DNA from 2 places in the Bradyrhizobium sp. UFLA06-06 genome. Region 1 is predicted to be linked to the other one. Evidence: riboswitches for the same ligand, from Rfam matches in the RefSeq annotation. Region 1 holds a riboswitch; the other holds the start of a gene.
What was found. Region 1 has a riboswitch for glycine ahead of IF803_RS05045 (D-amino acid dehydrogenase). Riboswitches for the same ligand answer to the same signal wherever they lie in the genome.
Positions count from the first base shown of each region.

Region 2: it holds a riboswitch for glycine, as region 1 does, so the genes downstream of both, gcvT (glycine cleavage system aminomethyltransferase GcvT) here and IF803_RS05045 (D-amino acid dehydrogenase) in region 1, are expected to answer to the same signal.

Region 1 is NZ_JADFUD010000004.1:140,194-148,660, forward strand. It holds gene IF803_RS05030 (ABC transporter ATP-binding protein) at 1-574, opposite strand, end outside; gene IF803_RS05035 (ABC transporter permease) at 731-1,618, opposite strand; gene IF803_RS05040 (ABC transporter permease) at 1,622-2,563, opposite strand; gene IF803_RS05045 (D-amino acid dehydrogenase) at 2,724-4,073, opposite strand; glycine riboswitch at 4,148-4,262, opposite strand; glycine riboswitch at 4,266-4,372, opposite strand; gene IF803_RS05050 (M20/M25/M40 family metallo-hydrolase) at 4,464-5,594, opposite strand; gene IF803_RS05055 (ABC transporter substrate-binding protein) at 5,860-7,479, shown strand; tRNA gene IF803_RS05060 (tRNA-Leu) at 8,090-8,176, opposite strand; gene IF803_RS05065 (twin-arginine translocation pathway signal) at 8,401-8,467, shown strand, end outside.
Region 2 is NZ_JADFUD010000090.1:4,803-13,269, reverse strand. It holds gene IF803_RS39235 (NADP-dependent isocitrate dehydrogenase) at 1-784, shown strand, start outside; gene IF803_RS39230 (DUF3455 domain-containing protein) at 821-1,321, shown strand; gene IF803_RS39225 (cyclic nucleotide-gated ion channel) at 1,519-2,769, opposite strand; gene alaS (alanine--tRNA ligase) at 2,781-5,468, opposite strand; glycine riboswitch at 5,671-5,759, shown strand; gene gcvT (glycine cleavage system aminomethyltransferase GcvT) at 5,901-7,046, shown strand; gene gcvH (glycine cleavage system protein GcvH) at 7,066-7,431, shown strand; gene gcvP (aminomethyl-transferring glycine dehydrogenase) at 7,455-8,467, shown strand, end outside.

The DNA of each region.
Region 1 (8,467 bases):
GCGTGGTGACGTCGAGCGCGGTGGTCGGCTCATCGGCGATCAGGAGCTTCGGCTCCAGCACCAATGCCATCGCGATCATGATGCGCTGGCGCTGACCGCCCGACAGGCGGTGCGGGTAGGAGGAGAAGATGCGCTCGACGTCCGGCAGCCGCACATGCTCCATCATCGCCAAAATCTTCTGGCGCCGCGCGCGGGCGTCGAGATCGGTGTGGGCGCGCAGCACCTCGTCGATCTGGCGGCCGACCGGCACGACGGGATTGAGCGCGGTCATCGGCTCCTGGAAGATCATCGCCATCCGCGTGGCGCGCAGCTGCCGCAGCCGCCGGTCGCTCGCGGTAAGCAGTTCCTCGCCGACCAGTTTGACGCTGCCGCCGGACGGCACCAGCGTGCCCTTCTGCAACAGGCCCATCACGGTGAGCGAGGTGACCGACTTGCCCGAGCCGCTTTCGCCGACAAGGCACAGCGTCTCGCTTTCACGGACCTGTAGCGACAGGTCGTCGATGATGCGATGCGCATCCGCCTTGCGGCCGAGGCCGACGACGAGATTGTTGATGTCGAGGACGACGTTGGTCATGTCAGGTTCTCTTGGCGCGGCTGCGGTGAGCGCGGCGACGGAATTTGTCCACTGTCATTCCGGGGCGATGCGAAGCATCGAACCCGGAATCTCGAGATCCCGGGTTCGGTGCTTCGCACCGCCCCGGGATGACGGCTTCAATTGGCATTGAAGCCGTCACTTGCCCTCACGCTGCTTCATGCGGGGATCGAGCGCGTCACGCGCGGCGTCGCCGATCAGGTTGACGCTGAGAATGGCGATCGAGAGCAGCAGCCCCGGCCAGAAGATCAGCGACGGCTTGACCTGGAAATAGGCGCGGCCCTCGGCCATGATGTTGCCCCAGGTCGGCGTTTCCGGCGAGATGCCGGCGCCGAGGAACGACAGGATCGCCTCGGTCAGGATTGCTGACGCGCAGACATAGGTGCCTTGCACGATCAGCGGCGCGATGGTGTTCGGCATCAAATGCCGCCACATGATCTTCGGCAGGCTGGTGCCGAGCGAGATCGCGGCCTCGACATAAGGTTCCTCGCGTGCGGTCAGCACCACCGAGCGTACCAGCCGCGCCACGCGCGGGATCTCGGGGATGGTGATCGCGACCATCACGGTCCAGATGCTGGCACCCGACAGCGACACCACGGCGATCGCGAGCAGGATGGCGGGGATCGCCATCAAGCCGTCCATCACGCGCATCAGCACCGCATCGACCCAGCGGAAGAAGCCGGCGACGAGGCCGATCAGAAGGCCGATGGCGATCGAGCAGACGGCGGCGCCGAGCCCGATCACCAGCGAGATCCGTGCGCCGTAGATGATGCGCGACAACAGGTCGCGGCCATAGGCGTCGGTGCCGAGCAGATATTGCGCGCTCGACGGCTTCAGCCGCTGCGACGGCGTCAGCAGCAGCGGATCGTGCGGCGCAAGCAGCGGCGCGAAGATCGCCATCAGGATGATGAGGGCGAGGCAGATCGTCGCAATCGCGATGATCGGCGTCGACGTCAGGAAGCCGAACTTGACGCGGAACGGCCGGGTAACGGGAATAGAGGATTCGGGAAGGGTTTCGATCGCCATTGCTCAGTACCGGATACGAGGATCGAGCAGGGTGTAGGCGAGGTCGATCAACAGATTGACCGCGACGTAGATACCCGACGTCAACAGGATCATCGCCTGGATCACCGGATAGTCGCGCGCCAGCACCGCATCGACGGTGAGGCGGCCGATGCCGGGCAGGTTGAACACGCTTTCGGTGACGACGACCCCGGAGATCAACAGCGCGAAGCCGGAACCGATCACCGTGATGACCGGCACGGCCGCGTTGCGCAGCGCATGGCGCAGCAGCACGCCGGTCTCGCCGATGCCCTTGGCCCGCGCCGTGCGCACGTAATCCTCACCGAGCACGTCGAGCATCGATGCCCGCGTCATGCGCGCGATCAGGGCGACGTAGATGAAGGAGAGGGTGCAGGTCGGCAGGATGATGCGCTCAAAGAACGGGCCGAAGCCGGCCGAGATGCTCTTGAAGCCCTGCACCGGCACCCAGCGCAGATCGATCGCAAAGATCTGGATCAGCACATAGCCGATCACGAACACCGGCACCGAGAAGCCGAGCACCGACAGTCCCATCACGAAACGGTCGATCCAGGTGCCGTGTTTCCACGCCGCGATCACGCCGAGCGGCACCGCGACCAGGATCGAGAGGATGATGGTGGCCAGCGCGACCGAGATCGAAGGCTCGAGACGCGGGCCGATCATCTCGAGGATCGGCTTGTTCGAGATCAGGGACACGCCGAGGTCGCCGTGCAGCAACTTGGCGACCCAGGTATAGAACTGGATGTAGATCGGCTCGTTCAGACCGAGCGAGGTCCGGATGCGTTCGAGTTGTTCGGGCGTCGCGTTGTCGCCGGCGAGGATGGCGGCCGGGTCGCCCGGCGTCAGCCGCAGCAACAGGAACACGAACAGAGCCACCACGCCCATCACGGGAATGGCGGCGAGGATGCGGCGAAGCAGATATCCGAGCAAATTTGATCCGTTGGGTTGTGGTCGATGAAGTCCCCAGCGGGACCGTTGCACACCAGACCGTAGCACAGATGGTAGCAGACTCACGGTAGAACTTGAGCAAGTCCCATGCCATCGGTGCTGCGGTTTTTGCGGTGCAGCTAATCAGTCCTGTTGGCCGCGATTATTCCTCCGGTGAAGTTCGAAGCAGTCCACTGGAAGGTGGATTGATTTCAGCTTTGCGCGCGTTAGTGGACACGTCGAGCCCGGCACCGAACGACGGCGCCATCGGCGGCGTGTCGAGGTCGCGCCAATCGTCGATCGCCTGGGCTACTATCTGCGCCGTCGCCGCCGACAGCGTCCAGCCGAGATGACCGTGGCCCGTGTTGTAGAACACGCCCGGAATCCGTCCGGCGCGAACCACCGGCATCATGTTCGGCATCATCGGGCGCAGGCCTGCCCAGGGCACGACTTTCGACGTATCGATCCTTGGGAAATGATGCCGCACCCAATCCACCAGCGGTTGAATGCGGTCGGCGCGAATGTCGCGGTTGAAGCCGTTGAACTCGGCGGTGCCGGCGATGCGGAAGCGGTCGGCGCCGAGCCGGCTGGTGACGATCTTCGCAGCTTCATCGAGTAGGCTGACGGTTGGGGCCGCGTTCCGGCTTTGCGGCGCATCGAGCTGCACCGTGATCGAATAGCCCTTCACCGGATAGACATTGACGCGGTCGTTGAGCAGGCTGGCGAAGTGGCGGCTCGCCACGCCGGCGCAAATCACGATCCCGTCCGCTTGCAATTGCTGCCGCGTCGCGACCGCAGCATCATCTGAAGCAACTTCGTTCCAGTCGATGCGGAAGCCGTCATCGCCGCGTGCGATCGTGTCGACGTCGGCTTCATGGACAAAGCTCGCGCCACGGCGGATGCAGGCGTCGGCAAGCCCGCGCGTGAATTTGTGGATATCGCCGGTCGCGTCCGACGGCGTGAAGAAGCCGCCATAGCAGGTTGTCTGCAGCGCGGGTTCGATGACGCGGATTTCGTCCGGGGTCACCGGCCGGCGGTCGAGCCCGCCTTGCTGCAGCAGCGTGTTGACCCGCAGGCCCGCCTCGAACCCGGCCTTGTCGTGATAGACGTGCAGGATGCCGCGGCGTTCGAGATCGAAGGCGATATTCTCGCGCTGTGCGATCGAGAACAGGTGCTTGCGCGCTTCGATTGCGAGCCGCGTGGTCTCGATCGTGTTGCTGCGATAGCGCGTGATGCCGCCGACGAACTCGCCGATCCAGGAATATTTGTGCCAGCTCGGCTTCGGGTTCATCAGCAGCGGCGCGTCGCTTCTGAGCATCCAGCGCAGACCCTTGAGGATGGTCGCAGCACTGTTCCAGACTTCGGCGTTGCTGGCGGAAAGCTGTCCGCCATTGGCGAACGAGGTTTCCATCCCGGCGTAGCGATGCCTGTCGAGGACAGTCACCTTGTAGCCGCGTTCAAGCAGGGCATAGGCCGTCGTAACGCCGGTGATGCCGGCGCCGATGATCGCAATATGTGGCTGATGGTCTTCAGGCTCCCGTGGGTTAGAGTCGCCGAACCACCGGTGAAACCGGCATCCGGCGCCCCATCTGTCACGGTACCTGAGAGCTTGATCCGCATCGGGCCGGAGCCAGAAGCGAACTATCCCCTTCGGTGGACGTCATGGCCCTTGATGTGCGGCCATGTTCGTCTCTCTCCAGATCGTCCTGACGATACAGTCCTTTTGCCTGAGAGTTTCCGGGGCGGTTGCTCCGTCGGCGCCGAAGGCAACAACACGAATGTTGTCGCTTCGATCTCTCCCGCATCGTCGCGTTGGACGGCCGGACCGTAGGCGAAGCCTTAAAAATGGACAAGGCTAAATTTCGGTCCGGCAGTGCCAACGTGTTGTGCAGTGCAATCGATGTCAGTCCAGCGTCGCCAACAATGCCGCCATCAGGCGACCACGCTCGGCGAGGCTGTCGACCTCGATATGCTCGTTGAGCGTATGCGCATCGGCGCCGCGAACACCGAGGCCGTCGAGCGTGGGGATGCCCATCGCGCCGGTGAAATTGCCGTCCGAGCCGCCGCCGGCGCTGCCGTGCGGCAGATCGAGACCCATCGCCGCCGCAAGGCCTTTTGCTTTTTCATACAGCGCCATGGTGCCCGCATCGGGCTCCCACACCGGGCGGGTGACGCCGCGCGTCACCTTGAAGGTCACGTCGTTGGCGGTGCCCGACAGTGCTAGCATGCGCTCGACGCCACGGTCGAGATCGGCCTGGCGCTTGGCCATGCTGAGGGCTTCGCCGGTGCAGGTCGTCGCGACGCAATTGACCCACTGGCCGCCATGCACGATGCCGACCGAGAAGGTGCAGTCCTCGGTGGTCATGCCGTCGATGGCGATGATCTGCCGCGCCATCTCGCGGATCGCGGAACGCCCGGAAGACAGCGTCGCGCCGGCATGGCTGGGCTTGCCGGTGGCTTCCAGATTGAAGCGCGCGATCGCGTAACGGCCGGTGACGACGCCGTTGTTCGGACGGCCGGGCTCCGGCACCAGCACGTATTTGTTGCGCGCGGCTTCCGCCTCGATGATGTCGCGCGTCGACGGCGTGCCGACCTCTTCGTCGGGGGTGAACAGCACGGTGATCGGCAGCGGAGTCGTGAAGGAGGCGCGCGCCAATTGCCTGATCGCCTCGATCGACAGGTAGTTGCCGCCCTTCATGTCGAAGATGCCCGGCCCGAAGCACTTGTTGCCTTCGCGCCGCCACTTCAGCTTCTCGATGGTGCCGACCGGGTGCACGGTGTCCAGATGGCCGGCGATCAGGATGCCGGGCTGGCCTTGTTTCGGATGGGGGAAACGGGCGCGGACGCAGCCCGCAAAGCCCTGGCGTCCGGCGATGCGCTCGATCGTCGCACCCATGATCGCCATCTCGCGGGCGGCGAGATCGAGCATGCGCTCGACCGCGGCGGCGTCCCAGGTCGGGCTTTCGCACTCCACCCAGCTGCGCAGGCCCTGCAGCATCGTTTCGGAATCAAAGGGGAGATTGGCTGGGTTCATCGTTTTTCTCTCTTGTTGTTCTGACGGCGCCGGCATCGCGCGCGCGTTACGAAAATCTCAGCCGACGATTTTGTAAAGCCAAAATCTGGCGTGCGGGCTCATTCGTTTGTGTACGTCCGATGCGGCCTGAAACCGATTGACGCGCTTGGCGCTTGGTGCAAGTCTCGATTTCACAAGCCATACAGCATGTTAGTTCGCCTAAATAACGAACCGCGTGCATAACGAATAAGCCGGCTTTGACCAGTTACACGTCAGGAGAGATTGCATGTTCCCTATCTCGCGTTGGAAACACCGCACGCTAGCGGCCGCGTTGACGGCGCTCGCGCTGTCGTTCGCGCCGCAGGAATTGTCATTCGCACCGCAGGCGATGGCCGCGGGCAAGACCATCACCGCGGTGATGCATTCGGATCTGCGCGTCATCGATCCGATCATGACCACGGCCTACATCACCCGCGATCATGGTTACATGATCTATGACACGCTGCTGGCGACGGATTCCAATTTCAAGATCCAGCCGCAGATGGCGGACTGGAAGGTTTCCGACGACAAGCTGACCTATACGTTCACGCTGCGCGACGGCCTGAAGTGGCACGACGGCGCGCCGGTCACCGCGGAAGACTGCGTCGCCTCGCTGCAGCGTTGGGGCAAGGTCGACGGCATGGGCCAGAAGCTGATGGACTTCGTCGCGAGCCTGGAGGCGACCGACGCCAAGACCATCACGCTGAAGCTGAAGGAACCCTACGGCCTCGTGCTGGAATCGATCGGCAAGCCGTCGTCGCGCGTGCCGTTCATGATGCCGAAGCGTCTTGCCGAGACGCCGCCGGACAAGCCGATCCCGGAACAGATCGGCTCCGGACCGTTCAAATTCGTGCAGGCGGAATTCCAGCCGGGCGTGAAGGCGGTCTATGAGAAGAACAAGGACTACGTGCCGCGCAAGGAGCCGGCGAGCTGGACCGCGGGCGGCAAGGTCGTCAAGGTCGACCGCGTCGAGTGGGTCACGATGGCCGATGCGCAGACCGCGGTGAACGCGTTGCAGTCCGGCGATATCGATTTCATGGAGAACCTTCCGTTCGACATGCTGCCGGTGCTCGAAGCCAATCCGGATCTCAAGATCGACGTCCTGAACAAGTTCGGCTTCCAGACCCTCGGACGCATGAACTTCCTCTATCCGCCGTTCGACAATCCGAAGGTGCGCCGGGCTGCGTTCCTGGCGATGAACCAGAAGGACGTGCTCGACGCGCTGGTCGGCAACGCCAAGTACCAGAAGATCTGCGGCGCCTTCTTCGTCTGCGGCACGCCGCTCGAGACCGACGTCGGGGCCGAAACGCTGGTGAAGGGCAACGGCCTGGCGGAAGCCAAGAAGGCGCTCGCCGCGTCCGGCTACGACGGCACCCCCGTGGTGATCATGGCGCCGGGCGACGTCACGACGTTGAAGGCCCAGCCGGTCGTGGCTGCGCAGCAGTTGCGCGAGGCCGGCTTCAAGGTCGACCTGCAGGCCACCGACTGGCAGACCGTGGTGACCCGCCGCGCCAGCCAGAAGCCGCCGAAGGAGGGCGGCTGGAACATGTTCTTCACCAACTGGGTCGCGGCCGACGTCTCCGACCCGATCGTTAACGCGTCGATCACCGGTCGCGGCAAGAATGGCGGCTGGTTCGGTTGGGCCGAAGACCCGAAGATCGAGGAGCTGCGTGACAAGTTCGCGCGCGCTGGCTCGGCTGAGGAAAAGAAGAAGATCGCCACCGAAATCCAGACCGAGGCCTACGATCAGGTGATCTACGTTCCGCTCGGCCAGTACACCATTCCGAGCGCCTGGCGGAAGTCGCTCACCGGCGTGCTCGACGGCCCGGCGACGCCGATCTTCTGGAATATCGACAAGTCCGAGTAAGCTTGCGGCTTGACGGCTTGACGCAAAACAAATGGCCGGGACTTGTCCCGGCCATTTTCTTTTCGCGCTATCGCTTGTCAGGTGTGGCTGTCGCGAAGCTGCTCCAATCCGTCGCTAAGCGGTGGCCCGCCTGGTGGCGCGCTGCGCGGCGGGGAGGGGCGCTCCTTGCGCTGATCGCATTTGTCGGTTGCGCGCTGTGCGGATGGATCGTCGTTCGGCATCGTCATGCTCCAATTGCGGCATGACAACGAATACCCAGTGCATGAGTTCCGAACCGGCGACCGCTAATCGCCGTGGTCTGGTCTCATGCTGCTCGGGCTCGACAGGCTCGTGAGCTGCGTCGGTCCGATACCGGTCGCAATCCGATTGCTCTTCGCAATCCGATTGCAGTTTGCAATCCGATTGCAGTTTGCAATCTCCATCGCCGATCTCCGACCAAATTGATTTGACAATGCGACGGCCGCGAAATGAGCGGCCGGAATTTCCAATGCGGGAAGACTACGATGGTCAGCGATCGCGGCGTGTGAACCACGCCACAGCCGGAAAACACGAGGCGGCGAGCATCGCGATGCTGGCCCGCCTGGTGGGTCCGTGCACGGCATGCGAAGGCTGGTGCGGGCGGTGGGACTCGAACCCACACGACGTTGCCATCGAGGGATTTTAAGTCCCTTGCGTCTACCAGTTCCGCCACGTCCGCGTTGCGCCAGGCGCGCCGATTTCTAGCGCGTTTGGGCGCGGAGTGGAATTGTCATTATCCGGTGCTAACAGGTGAGCTTTCAAAGGCTTAAGCGGCCGCCCGCAATTCCATTTGCCTCGGCGGCCGAGCATTGGGATAAGCAGCGCGCCGCCCCGATTGAGCCTCAATCCGGACACCGGTGGCTGCTTTAGGCAATCTCAACACTGTCCGGTTAAGAAAGCTGAATGTCTGTTCGTTTCCCACGCCGCCTGAAGTTGTCGCGCGCGGCGGCCGTCATTGCGCTGCTCGCCT
Region 2 (8,467 bases), on a different contig from region 1:
CAAGTTCCCCGGCAAGGGCACGCTGTCGCTGAAGTTCGTCGGCGAGGACGGCACCGTGATCGAGAAGGAAGTGTTCAAGGCGCCCGGCGCCGGCGTCGCGATGGAGATGTACAATCTCGACGACTCCATCACCGATTTCGCCCGCGCCTCGTTCAACTACGGCCTGATGCGCAACTACCCGGTCTATCTGTCGACCAAGAACACGATTCTGAAGGTCTATGACGGCCGCTTCAAGGACATCTTCCAGGACGTCTTCGACCGCGAGTTCAAGAAGGAATTCGACGCCAAGGGCCTGACCTACGAGCACCGCCTGATCGACGACATGGTGGCCTCGGCGCTGAAATGGTCCGGCGGCTATGTCTGGGCCTGCAAGAACTACGACGGCGACGTGCAGTCCGACACCGTGGCCCAAGGCTACGGCTCGCTCGGCCTGATGACCTCGGTGCTGCTCACCCCGGACGGCAAGACCGTGGAAGCCGAGGCTGCCCACGGCACCGTGACCCGCCACTACCGCGAGCACCAGAAGGGCAAGGAGACCTCGACCAACTCGATCGCGTCGATCTTCGCCTGGACCCGTGGCCTCGCCCATCGCGCCAAGCTCGACAACAACGAGGCGCTGGCGAAGTTCGCCACCACCCTGGAGAAGGTCTGCGTCGCCACCGTCGAAGAGGGCTACATGACCAAGGACCTCGCGCTCCTGGTCGGCGCCGACCAGCGCTGGCTCTCGACCACCGGATTCCTCGACAAGGTGTCCGACAACCTCGTGAAGGCGATCGCGGCCTGAGGCCGTCATCCCGGGAAGACAGGTGCGAGCATGACCATGGCCCTTGTCAGAGCCGTCGTGCTCGCATCGTTCTCGCTCACCGGGTCGGCGGCATTCGCTGCCGGCCCCCTGCCCGACGCGGTCGCGGCGCCCGGCGAGTCCCCGGTTCTGTCGGTCCATGCCGAGGGCGTGCAGGTCTATGAGTGCAAGCCGGTCACCGACGGCAAGCTCGCCTGGTCGTTCCGCGAACCGGTCGCCACCCTGATCGCCGATGGCCGCACGGTCGGCCGGCATTATGCGGGTCCGAACTGGGAGCATGTCGACGGCAGCGCCGTGACCGCCCGCACCGCCGGCAGCGCACCCGGCGCAACGCCTTCCGACATTGCCTGGCTGAAGCTCGAGGTGATTGCCCACCGCGGCAACGGCCTGCTCTCCGGCGTCGCAACCGTGCAGCGGATCAACACCTCGGGCGGCGAGCTCAGCGGCGCCTGCGACAAATCAGGCGCGCTGAAGGGCGCGGCATATTCGGCGGATTACGTGTTCCTGCGACGGGACTGAGCGTTTTCGAGCGAAGTGGGTAACCGGTCCGCGTGAAGAAAACGCGTCAAACGAAGAATCGAGAGCCTCGTTCCGATTCAATCGGAATGAGGTTCTAGAGCGTTTTCGAGCGAAGTGGACACCGGTTCGCGTGAAGAAAACGCGTCAAAACAAGGATCTAGAGCTTCGGTTCTGATTCAATCAGAACCGAAAATGCTCTAGTCGCGGATGCCGCCGTCGGTCTCGCGCGGCGCCTGGGCGATCTCTGCGGCGGCTAGGTCGCCGCCGGCCGCGAGCGGATCGGCAAGCCGCGCCTCGGCGGTCTCCCGGACATGCGCGGCGAGCGCCGGCATGCGCTCGATCAGGGCATGGAAGTCCTGCGCATCGAGCACCAGGAGCTTGGTCTTGCGCGTCGCCGTCACCGTGCCGGAGCGGCTGGTCCGCCGCAGCAGCGCGATCTCGCCGAAGAACGCGCCGTCGGCGAGCCGCACAAGCTGGCTCGGCAGGTCGATCTCGACCTCGCCCGCGGTGATGAAATACATCGATGACGCCGCATCGCCGCGCCGCACCAGCACCTCGCCGGCCTCGATGGTCTGCGACCGCAATAGCCGCATGATGTCGGAAATATCGGCGGCGCCAAGATGCGAGAACAGCGGCACCCGCGCCAGCATGCCCCAGGTCACGACGAAGTCGCGGCGCCGGACCTCATCGGCGAACGCGGTCGAGATGATCGCAACCGGCAGCGCGATCATCGCGAAGCCGACCACGATCGCGACCACCGTGACGGTCCGGCCGAGCGGCGTAATCGGGACGACGTCGCCGTAACCGACGGTGCCGAGCGTCACGATCGCCCACCACATCGCCTGCGGCATGGTGCCGAACTTGTCCGGCTGTACCCTGTGCTCGATGGCATAGAGCAGCGAGGCGAACAGCAGCACCGCGCCGGTGAGGATCACCACGCAGCCGAACAGCGTGCGCCGCTCGGCATGCAGCGCCGCCAGCAGCGAGCGCATCGCGGTCGAATAGCGCACCAGCTTGAGGAACGGCAGCATGCCGAACAGCACCAGCGCGGTCTTGTCGCCGATCGCGAGCGCGATGGCCGACGGCAGGAAGGCGAGCAGGTCGATCACCCCGAGCGCCGAAAAGGCGTATTCCAGCCGTGCCCGCGCCGGCGTCATATCGCGCAGCGAGTGGCCGACCACGCTCCAGAGCCGCGCGGCATATTCCAGCGCGAAGGCGATGACCGCCGCGATCTCGATGGTCGTCAGCAGCCAGCCGAACTGCGCGTCGATCTCGGGCACGGAGGCCAGGATCGCCGCCAGCACATCGACGGCGATGATGGCGACGATGACCCGGGCAAACCGCAAGCCGCCCGAATGCGGCAGATCATCGCGTTCGAGCAGCTCGTAGAGACGGTCGCGCGGCCCGGGATCGCTGATCGTGGGCTTGAGCGGAGCCGTCGCCACGATCAGCCTCTCCGTCAGGCGCCGGCCGATGCCTGTTGAGTCATGGCCTGTTCGATCGCCGACAGCGCGGCGTCCGCCTTGGCGCCGTCGGGCCCGCCGGCCTGCGCCATGTCGGGCCGGCCGCCGCCGCCCTTGCCGCCGAGCACCTCGGAGCCCTTGCGCACGAGCTCGACCGCATTGAACCGCGCGGTCAGATCGGCGGTGACGCCGACCACAATGCCGGCCTTGCCGTCCTCGGTGACGCCGACGATCGCGACCACGCCCGAGCCGATCTGCTTCTTGCCGTCGTCGACGAGACTCTTGAGATCCTTGGTCTCGACGCCCTCGACCGCGCGCGCCAGCAGCTTGACATTGCCAACCTCGCGAACGGCTGAGGCGGCGCCGTTCGACGCACCGCCGCCACCCATCGCGAGCTTCTTGCGGGCGTCGGACAGATCGCGCTCGAGCTTCTTGCGCTCCTCCATCAGCGCGGCGATGCGCGCCGGCACGTCGTCGATCGTGGTGCGCAGCTCCAGCGCCGCGGTCTTGGCCAGCGCGATGGTGTCGTTGGCGTGCTTGCGCGCGTGATGTCCGGTCAGCGCCTCGATGCGGCGCACGCCGGACGCCACCGCGCCCTCGCTGGTCACCGAGATCATGCCGATGTCGCCGGTGCGGCGGACATGGGTGCCGCCGCAGAGCTCGACCGACCAGCCGAGCGCGTTCTGGCCGTGATCGCGGGCACCCCTGCCCATCGACACGACGCGGACCTCGTCGCCGTACTTCTCGCCGAACAGCGCGCGGGCGCCGGCCTCACGGGCATCGTCGACGCCCATGATCCGGGTGGTGACCTCGTCATTCTCCAGCACGACATCGTTGGCGATGTCCTCGATCCGGGCGAGCTCTTCCGGCGTGATCTGCTTCGGATGCACGAAGTCGAAGCGCAGCCGGTCCGGCGTGACCAGCGAGCCGCGCTGGGCGATGTGATCGCCGAACACCTGGCGCAGCGCCTCGTGCAACAAATGCGTCGCCGAATGGTTGGCGCGGATCGACGAACGCCTGGCGTGATCGACCTCGAGCTGCAGCGCGGTGCCGACGCCGAGCGTGCCCTGCTCCACCGTGCCAAGATGCACGAACAGATCGCCGGCCTTCTTCTGCGTGTCGGTGACGCGGAACTTGACGCCCTCGCCGGTGAGCACGCCGATGTCGCCGACCTGGCCGCCGGACTCGCCGTAGAACGGGGTCTGGTTCAGCACGATCGCGCCGCTCTCGCCGGCCTTCAGGCTCTCGACCTCGGCGCCGTCCTTGATCAGCGCCGTCACCGCGCCTTCCGCGCTCTCGGTCTCGTAGCCGAGGAATTCGGTCGCGCCGAGCTTCTCGCGCAGCGGGAACCAGATCGCCTCGCTCGCCGCCTCGCCCGAGCCCGCCCAGGAGGCACGCGCCTTCACGCGCTGCCGCTCCATCGCGTCGGTGAACGAAGCCTGGTCGACGCTGATGCCGCGCGACTTCAGCGCGTCCTGCGTCAGATCCAGCGGAAAACCATAGGTGTCGTACAGCGTGAACGCGGTGTCGCCGTCGAACATGTCGCCCTTCTTGAGGCCGGCGCTCTTCTCGTCGAGGATCGACAGGCCGCGCGCCAGCGTCTTGCGGAAGCGCGTCTCCTCCAACCGCAGCGTCTCCTCAATCAGCTTCTCCGCGCGAACCAGATCCGGATAGGCCTGGCCCATCTCGCGGACCAGCGCCCAGACGAGGCGATGCATCAGCGGCTCGCTCGCGCCCAAAAGCTGCGCATGGCGCATCGCGCGGCGCATGATCCGGCGCAGCACGTAGCCACGGCCCTCGTTCGACGGCAGCACGCCGTCGGTGATCAGGAACGCCGACGAGCGCAGATGGTCCGCGATCACCCGATACGACCCAACGTTCTGCTCGTTCGGACCGTGCCCGAGGGTAGACGCGGCGGCATCAATCAGGTTGCGGAACAGATCGGTCTCGAACACGCTCTCGACGCCCTGCAGGATGGCCGCCATGCGCTCCAGCCCCATGCCGGTGTCGATCGAGGGACGCGGCAGCGCCACGCGCTCCTCCTTCGTCACCTGCTCGTACTGCATGAACACCAGGTTCCAGAATTCGAGGAAGCGATCGCCATCCTCCTCCGGGCTGCCCGGAGGGCCGCCCCAGATGTGCTCGCCGCGGTCGATGAAGATCTCGGAGCACGGACCGCATGGGCCGGTGTCGCCCATCGCCCAGAAATTGTCCGAGGTCGGGATCCGGATGATGCGGTCGTCCGAGAAGCCCGCGATCTTCTTCCAGTAGCCGGCCGCCTCGTCGTCGGTGTGGTAGACGGTGACCAGCAGCTTGTCCTTCTTCAGCCCGAAATCCTTGGTGATCAGATTCCAGGCGAGCTCGATCGCGCGCTCCTTGAAGTAATCGCCGAACGAGAAGTTGCCGAGCATCTCGAAGAAGGTGAGATGGCGCGCGGTGTAGCCGACATTGTCGAGGTCGTTATGCTTGCCGCCGGCGCGCACGCACTTCTGCGACGTCGTGGCGCGCTGGTAGCTGCGCTTCTCGACGCCGGTGAAGACGTTCTTGAACTGCACCATGCCGGCATTGGTGAACATCAAGGTCGGGTCGTTGCGCGGAACCAGCGGCGACGAGGCCACGATCTCGTGGCCGTTCTCCTTGAAGAAGTTCAGAAATGTCGACCTGATGTCGTTGACGCTGCTCATGTTCATCCAATCGGAAAAAGGGGCCGGCCAGCCGCAAAAAGGCGTCATTTTCCGGCCGAACGCTTTTAGACATTGCCAGCTGCGGTGTCCAGAAACTGTGCAGGCGGATCATGGGCTTGCCGCGGCAGCACAAAGCCCATTGGATAGTTGCTGCAGCTGCGTTGACAGTCTTGGTGGCGCCGTGTTTTCTACCTACCTATACCTAGTCACGTCGGGAGAGACCGGCCTTACCGCCGGCGCCGAAGGAGCAACCGCCCCGGAAACTCTCAGGCAAAAGGACCGCGTGACGTCTGACATCTGGAAAGAGACGCTGGGGTTCGCCCCGATGCGTCCGCCGACGGGATAATACTCTCAGGCACAGCGACAGATGGGGCTTTCTGCAGGTTTCTCAAGGGGAAATAGGTCCCCGACGGGAACCGCGAGGGCCCTGTGATGCTTGCACGCGAAACTTCTCCGCTGAAACAGACCCCGCTGCACGCGCTGCACCTGGCGCGCGGCGCCAAGATGGTGCCGTTCGCCGGCTACGACATGCCGGTGCAATATGCGGCCGGCGTGCTGAAGGAGCATCTGCACACCCGCAAGGAAGCCGGCCTGTTCGACGTGTCGCACATGGGCCAGCTCGTCCTGAAGGCCAAATCCGGCAAGGTCACCGACGCGGCGCTCGCGCTGGAAAAACTGGTGCCGCAGGACATCGTCGGTATCGCGCCGGGACGGCAGCGCTACGCGCAATTCACCAACAATGACGGCGGCCTGCTCGACGACCTGATGGTCGCGAATTTCGGCGATCACCTGTTCCTGGTGGTCAACGCCGCCTGCAAGGCCGAGGACGAGGCGCATCTGCGTGCGAATCTCGCCGACACTTGCGAGATCGTATCGCTGGCCGACCGCGCGCTGATCGCACTGCAGGGGCCGAAGGCCGAATCGGCGCTGGCGAAACTTTGTGCAGATGTCAGTTCGATGAAATTCATGGACGCCGGTCCGCGCCGCGTCGGCGACGTCGACTGCTTCGTCTCGCGCTCCGGCTACACCGGCGAGGACGGCTTTGAGATTTCCGTGCCCGCAGACAAGGTGGAAGCCCTGGTCACCGCGCTGCTCGACAATCCCGACGTGCTGCCGATCGGGCTCGGCGCGCGCGACAGCCTGCGGCTCGAAGCCGGGCTGTGCCTCTACGGCCATGACATCGACACCACGACGACGCCGGTCGAAGGCGCGCTGGAATGGTCGGTGCAGAAGGTTCGCCGCAGCGGCGGCGCCCGCGCCGGCGGCTTCCCGGGCGCCGACAAGATTCTCGCGCAATTCGCAGATGGCGCCGCGCGCCGGCGGGTCGGCCTGAAGCCCGACGGCCGCGCCCCGGTGCGCGAAGGCGCCGCATTGTTCGCCGATGCCGCCTCGACCGACCAGATCGGCAAGGTGACCTCGGGCGGCTTCGGCCCGAGCCTCAATGCGCCGGTCGCGATGGGCTATCTGCCGACCGCCCTTTCCGCGGTCGGCACCACCGTTTTCGCCGAAGTGCGCGGCCAGCGGCTGCCGCTCAAGGTCGCCGCCACGCCCTTCGTCCCCAATACCTACAAACGCTGAACGCCAAAGGATCGATCCCATGACGACGCTGTACACGTCCGACCACGAATGGCTCCGCATCGAGGGCGACGTCGCCACGATCGGGATCACAGACTATGCGCAGTCGCAGCTCGGCGACGTCGTGTTCGTCGAACTGCCCAAGGTCGGCCGCAGCCTGAAGAAGGCCGAGGCCGCCGCTGTCGTGGAATCCGTCAAGGCCGCTTCCGACGTTTACGCGCCGATCTCCGGCGAGGTGGTCGAGGTCAACGACGCGCTCGCCGCCGAGCCCGCGCTGGTCAATTCAGACGCTGGCGGCAAGGCCTGGTTCTTCAAGATGAAGATTGCCGACAAGGGCGAGCTCGGCGGCCTGATGGACGAGGCCGCCTACGCCGCGCACACCGCCTAAAGGATCACTCCGAGGACCACGTCATGAACGCGCCCTTCAAGCCGATCAACGAAGCCGCCACCGATTTCGTCCGCCGCCACATCGGACCGTCGCCGCGCGACGTCAACGCGATGCTGGAGACGGTCGGCGCCGCGAGCCTGCAGGCGCTGATGCACGAGACGCTGCCGGCGTCGATCCGCCAGAAGGCGCCGCTCGATCTCGGCCGGGCGCTGAGCGAGACCGAGGCGCTCGCGCATATGAGCGAGCTCGCCGCGCAGAACCAGGTGTTCACTTCGCTGATCGGCCAGGGCTATTCGGGCACCATCCTGCCCGCGGTGATCCAGCGCAACATTCTGGAGAACCCGGCCTGGTACACCGCCTATACGCCGTACCAGCCGGAGATCAGCCAGGGCCGGCTCGAAGCCCTGTTCAACTTCCAGACCATGATCTGCGACCTCACCGGGCTCGATGTCGCCAACGCCTCGCTGCTCGACGAGGCGACCGCCGCGGCGGAAGCGATGGCGCTCGCCGAGCGCCACTCGCAGGTCAAGGCGAAGGTGTTCTTCGTCGACAAGGAGGTGCATCCGCAGACGCTGGCGGTGATGCGCACGCGCGCCGCGCCGCTGGGCTGGGCGCTGGTGGTCGGCGATCCCCTGACCGAGCTCGACAACGCCGATGTGCTCGGCGCGCTGCTGCAATATCCGGGAACATCAGGCGCGGTGCGTGACCTCAAGCCTGCCATCGCGTCGCTGCGCGCCAAGGGCGCGCTTGCGATCGTCGCGGCGGACCTGCTGTCGCTGACGCTGCTCGCCTCGCCCGCCGAGCTCGGCGCCGACATCGCGATCGGCTCGGCGCAGCGGTTCGGCGTGCCAATGGGGTATGGCGGACCACACGCCGCCTATATGGCGGTGCGCGACACGCTGAAGCGCTCGCTGCCCGGCCGCCTCGTCGGCCTCTCGGTGGATTCGCGTGGGCAGCCCGCCTATCGCCTCGCGCTGCAGACCCGCGAGCAGCACATCCGCCGCGAGAAGGCGACCTCGAACATCTGCACCGCGCA